2 regions of the Paenibacillus sp. ov031 genome follow, and region 2 is predicted to be linked to the other one. Evidence: riboswitches for the same ligand, from Rfam matches in the RefSeq annotation. Region 2 holds a riboswitch; the other holds the start of a gene.
The links. A riboswitch is a leader RNA that binds a small molecule or an ion and turns the genes downstream of it on or off. The one in region 2 is predicted to bind thiamine pyrophosphate.
Positions count from the first base shown of each region.

Region 1 (3,134 bases), on a different contig from region 2:
CGTCTCTTAACGCCGTCGTTTCATGATATTCCCGCGTTAAAATTTGCCGATTCAATTCAACCACGACGGTTTTTACTTGCAAATTAAATGAATTGAGCAATTTATCTACACGATTTAAGCTATCTTCAATTTGCATGGTTTGTCCGTTGACAATGATGTTCACTGCAACATCTCCTTTATGTTCAAACGTTCTGGACAAAGGTCCTGAATCCCCAGTTCTTCCGAGGTTTTGCCACAAATCAAGTCAGCCATAAGGCTGGCTGTAATTGCACTAAGCAATATGCCGTTACGATAATGTCCAAAAGCAGCGAATAAACCCGGTACACTATCATAAGCCCCCACATAGGGCAATCCATCCGGAGTCGAAGGACGGACACCAGCCCACGCTCGGATAAAATGTGCTTCCTTCATGCCAGGTACCCAGTTTGTTGCAGCTGCAAGCAGCTTCTGAATGCCTTGTACCGAAACTTTCATGTCTGTTCTTCCAGGAAGGCTTGTTGCACCGATCCATACTTCTCCATTGGCTTTGGGAACAATATATATATCCTCTGCATACACCGTTTTGTCTGGCCTGTACCCGGCATGGTGGGGAGAAAACTGCACGGCTGCAATCTCCCCCTTTACTGGTAAAACAGGCGATTTCAGACCTACATGTCTCATCAATTCTTCACCATGTAACCCTGTAGCAATAATTACATTTCTCGATGTCATCGTTCCTATTGAAGTCTCGATTCCTTGCACACCGTTTACATTCGTATGCAAACGGACATCCTGTACCCCTTCCATCACCCTTGCACCCATGGCTTGAGCCGATCTGACATAAGCCTGCGTTAAGTTGACAGGAAGAACCTCGCTCTCGGAAGGTCTGTAAAATGCTCCATACGTATCCCTGTTTAACCATGAAGCTTCCTGTTGGACAGCAATACGATCCCACCAAATATGTTCTGTAGATAAGGTAGACGATCTACGATCATTCTTGTAACTGCTGACCTCACTGTATGAACGAAAAGGAGTAATAAATCCATGCTGTTGCAGCCCCATTTCCACTCCGCTAAGCGAACTGATCCGTTCCTTCTGCTCATGAAGCAAAGCTCTGCTCTGCCTTGCAAGCTTTGCCATTACAGCATGAGTGAATTCCTCACTATCAGCAGCAAGCATGCCTGCGGCTGCACAGGAAGTTCCCCCAGCGATCCGCGCCCGCTCAACCAGAAGAACGTCATGGCCTCGAGTAGCGAGTTCATATGCGATGGCACATCCGATAACTCCTCCACCTACAATAATGGTTTCTGCATGAAGCTTGCCTCCAACTTCCGCTCCAACTTTACTTCCCGAAACTATTCCTGGATGATAGCCTGAACGATTCCTGCTTCGACTTCTTGCTTCCTCTCTCAAGATCTTCATCTCCTTGGTTCGGCGTACTTGTCTGAATCCGTGATCGCCTGTCGCAATGAAGCGGCAGCTACTTCCGGCTTATCGGTCGTCCAAATCGTTGAAATTACAGCGGCTCCTCTAGCACCAGCAGTTCGAATGGCAGCAATATTCTCAGGACTAATCCCGCCAATCGCGATCACGGGAATCGAAACATTAGAGCATACCTCAGCTAACGCACTTAGCCCTCTGGGTTCGCAATTCGGTTTACTATTTGAAGCATAGACATGCCCATAAAAGAGATAATCCGCTCCCTGTTCTTCTGCAACTTTTGCTTCTTCCAGAGAATGAACCGATATGCCTACGCGCAGCCGATCGACTCTCCTCAACTCATCCTTATCATAGCTGCGAGTAACTGCTTGACCCCAATGCACACCACCAATTGAAGCATATTGATCCAGCTGATCTGAGCCATTCATAATGATTCGGTCAGATGGAACACCTTGTGCTTTCAGACTTTTCGCCCAATACATCTGTTGCTCAAGGGTCAACTTTTTTTCACGAATGTGGATATAATCGACCCACCGCCATATACCCTTAGCAATATTCAGAAAAGAGTCCAAGTCTCCTGTACCTGGTGAAACCACATGCAGTTCGAATGATCTTGTTATTACATGTTCGTGGAAGATTACCGTCCTGTTCGCCCTCCTCTTGCATGATTTAAGCTGATATACAACAAAAAAGCCACTCCCGTAGGGGAGTGGCCACGAATTTAAAATTCATGGATCAACTGAATGACTGTCGCATGCAATTACACTATACATAACGCATAACAACTATAGAAACCATCCATAGTCGCAACGCTGTATACATAGAACTGCATGATTCATCTTGCAGGCCATATCGCAAAGTCAACGATAAAGCTCTTTGTCATTAGCTGAAACGCGCCACTTCCCTACGCTGGTATGATCCAGATCAGGTACAAAGGGTCCGGAATCGCATTCTTCCATCTCAGCCGCATCGTGCGGCCCCCCTAGTGTTCATATGAAGCTGTAGCCTATGTTACCATAGACACCTTTTTTTGTCACCGTACATTTCCATGAATTACGTTGTTCACCATTGCTGAAATCATGTAGTTAACGAAGTTGCTGTTTCTGGTGCGAAGAATTTCGTAGAAACTATTGTTTGTCGGACCAAGCTTCAACATCCCACGTTTTGGTTACCCAACCTTCATAAAATTCAGGTTCATGGGATACGAGCAGCACGGTACCCTTGAATTCCTGCAGGGCACGTTTCAGCTCTGCTTTTGCGGTTACATCCAAATGGTTTGTGGGCTCATCGAACAAAATCCAGTTACTTTCACGCATCAGAAGCTTACATAAACGAACCTTGGCTTGTTCACCACCACTAAGTGCGTTAAGCGGGCGGGTGATATGCTCATTTTTTAATCCACAACGTGCGAGATGGCCCCGGACTTCATTCTGTGTCAGATGAGAAAACTCATTCCACACATCTTCGATCGGGGTAATATTACCTGCACGTACTTCCTGTTCGAAATAAGCTGTTTCCAGATAGTCCCCCAAGAAAGTCTTACCGCTAATTGGTGGGATTTTCCCCAAGATCGTCTTGAGCAGTGTGGATTTACCTACACCGTTACATCCAACAATGGCAATTTTCTCGCCACGCTCAATCGTCATCGTCATTTTAGGCAATAATGCATATGAATATCCGATTTCAAAATCAATACCCTCAAAGACGGTTTTACT
Region 1 is NZ_FRDO01000001.1:2,132,267-2,135,400, forward strand. Features, by position in the region: gene thiS (sulfur carrier protein ThiS) at 1-163, opposite strand, end outside; gene thiO (glycine oxidase ThiO) at 160-1,392, opposite strand; gene BUA17_RS09045 (thiamine phosphate synthase) at 1,398-1,991, opposite strand; TPP riboswitch at 2,304-2,413, opposite strand; gene BUA17_RS09050 (ABC-F family ATP-binding cassette domain-containing protein) at 2,547-3,134, opposite strand, start outside.
Region 1: linked by a shared signal. The riboswitch ahead of BUA17_RS09045 (thiamine phosphate synthase) and the one ahead of BUA17_RS22295 (ECF transporter S component) in region 2 are both predicted to bind thiamine pyrophosphate.

Region 2 (3,134 bases):
GAATAAACTCTCCTGTGACCAACGTCTGTGCTTTCGTCTGCCCTCGCTCTTCCCAAACTCCTGGATACCAGATTCCGTATTCCCTGAGCATATTCCGCTCATCTGTAAACACCTGATTCGCCGGGCCATCTGCCACAATCTTTCCTTCAGGCGACAATACGATGATTCGGTCCACCCACTCGACGATTTCATTAATTTTATGTTCTACGATAATGAGTGTTTTGTCCTGTGCAATCTGTTTCACCGTTTCCCATACTTGAGAGGTTCCTTCATCATCCAGCAGTGCCGTTGGTTCATCCAAAAAGAGTACGTCTGGCTCCATGGCCAGAATCGAAGCCATCGCAAGACGCTGCTTCATGCCCTGTGACATGGATTGAATGAGTGTTCGATTATGTTCAAAGCATAACCCCACCTGTTCCAGATATCGAAGGATAAGAGCAGGCATCTGCTCGCGTGGAATATTCCGGTTTTCCAATACAAAAGCAATCTCTTCATCCGTATATGACATACAGAACTGGGTATCCGGATCTTGAAAAACAATACCGGGCTGCTCAGGCACCTGAATGTCATCACATTTCATCGGAATCTCCACAGATCGCGGAATCAGACCGCTCAGAATTTGCAGCAAGGTTGATTTGCCAGAGCCGCTTGGTCCAAGCAACAACACTTTCTCCCCTTGACGCACAGAGAGAGACAAGCCTTGAAACACCAAGGCCTTCTCTCCCGGGAACTTACATCTTAGATTCGTAACACCTACCGCTTGCACATTCTTCACTTCATTCATCTAGTCCAACGCCTCATAATCCTGCTTCGACACCGGTCTAAGGGATCGTGTTACACCTGTAAGCTCCAGCGCTTTGGCGAGATAATAGGTGAATACACCCGCAATCAGAATACTTCCAATGAAGCGGAATCCGATAAACAGCGTGTAGTTCCAAGCTGTGAGGGAATCAATGTACCCATACTGATAATCGAGTACAAGCGAAGCCGCTGCTGCACCAATAGCCGCGAGGCAGGTGACGAACAGATTGCTTCTCCGGTACAGAAATGCGGCGAAGAAGATCTCTGCACCCAGCCCTTGCAGCAGCCCATATACCAGTGTCGACATGCCCCACTCACTTCCGAGAAAAGCACTCACCGTGGATGCCGCAACTTCAGCCAGAATGGCTACACCCGGCTTACGAATGATTACAAAGGCAAAGGTGCCCGCCATAAACCACATGCCGTAAATCATCTGCTCCGCATGAACGCCGAATGGCTTCATCAGATCATATGTAGGTCCCCATATTTTGTAGATCACCCCGAAGACTACCGCAATCACAATTGTTACCAAAATATCGGTTAACTTCAATCTGTTGCTGCCTACTGCTGTTGACATGTTCTCTACTTCCTTCCTCTGTTTCCCTTGATTTATAAAATAAACAATAAAACAAACAAAAAAAGCCTCCCCGGTTCACAGGCAGGCCATACGCACAGTTTACAATTCTCACGATGCAACGCATTAGGCAGATATAGAGAAAGAAGAAAACAAACGACACCATCCCCGTCACATCAGAAAAATCCCGTTGCAACCAAGAAACGCTGACATTTATGTTCTATCCCTTATCGCTTACCATTGCTCATCGCAAATTCATGTTCTCTACGCTGGCATTACCCAGATCAGATATACGGTCAGCAGCACAAGGCCGCTCTCTCAGCCCAACTTCATTGAGCACCCGGTTCACTTATTTCATTGCTTCTACTGTACAACACATGGGTATTTGTGACAATCCCGATAAGAAAAAATCAGTTTAAACTAGAAGAAAGAGTGATTAACTATATGTTTCATTTATGCGCCATATACCTCTGCTTCAAGAAATAACGTCTCTGTAATTCGTTACATCTCAGAAAGGTGCAAATGAGAGCGAATAATGTGTGCCAGGTTCATTAGACCAAGATAACGCGAACAAGGGATGTCCCCGTCATATTCATGAGGACATCCCCTTTAATTGTTATGCTTCATATCCTTTAGAGGAAAATTATTGAGAACCGGTAAGCTCTGTTTTAATATTGAGTATTCCCGGATTGACTTGTTTTGCCCGATGCAAAGCCTTTAAACAAGGTCGGTACTTTGGAGTAACGGGTATTTGTAATTTTCCCTTGCGATGTACTGCTGTCCGTACGCATAATAGAATCTTTGACATTGGAAATGTCTGAGTTGTCGAGCGTCATGTTCACGGCGAAGGTTGTTCCGCCATTCTGACGTACCAGCTTGCCAATATCGTCTGCACGGAAATTTTTAATGTTAATCGTTCCGGCTGCATTCATTTGAAATACTTTATCATAGGCCTTGTAAGCTGCACCACCAGTGATGTTAACCGTTCCGGCTGATTTCAGAGTCAGAGCGTCCTCACCGACATCCTCCCAAATCACATTTGAAATTGTGCAGTTACCGTAACAATGAACACCGTCAGCTGCAGGTGAACCGATAATCACATTTTTGAGCGTGGCGCCTGCCTCCAACCGAAATACCGGCTTCTGATCTTCCGCTTGAGATCCATCTCCCAGGGTGGAAGGGTTGGCTACATACGTTTGGCCTTTGCCATCAAAAGTTTCTCCCTTGGCTACAATAATCGTTGAGTTCACAACAGTAGGTGCAGCAAAAGCTGGAATTGCACCGAACAATGAAGCGACCAGACCCGCAGACAGCAGCAACGTCAACATTTTTTTCATAATTTAAATCCTCCCTTATTCTGATGAATTGGCGTACAAGCATAAGCTTGTCCTCAAGGAACCTATCAGAGGTGCACCTCTGGCTCGGAACCTACCCTGATCCTACCAAAAAAGGGATGTTACGATAATAATCATTAGCTTAGATATAGAAACGACAGCAGTATGCCTGTGTTCTCGGCATTTTTTGCATCGTACTCCATTGTGTAATGTGCCGATCTCAACTTCGGGTATGCTTCATTTACAACTCGTAATCTATGTTTATATGGTCCTTTATCTTCTAAAAAAACGAAAGACCACCTCATCTGTTTCCAGACAACGTGATCTCTATTATTTTGAATCTCATTTTATTTATTAAATTACGCTTTAAGCGCCAAAACGCTGACGATATCCGCACTTCCGACATAATTCCTCCACGGCTTCGC
Region 2 is NZ_FRDO01000006.1:15,377-18,510, reverse strand. Features, by position in the region: gene BUA17_RS22300 (ABC transporter ATP-binding protein) at 1-784, opposite strand, end outside; gene BUA17_RS22295 (ECF transporter S component) at 785-1,378, opposite strand; TPP riboswitch at 1,620-1,730, opposite strand; gene BUA17_RS22290 (pectate lyase) at 2,044-2,712, opposite strand; gene BUA17_RS22285 (radical SAM/SPASM domain-containing protein) at 3,076-3,134, opposite strand, start outside.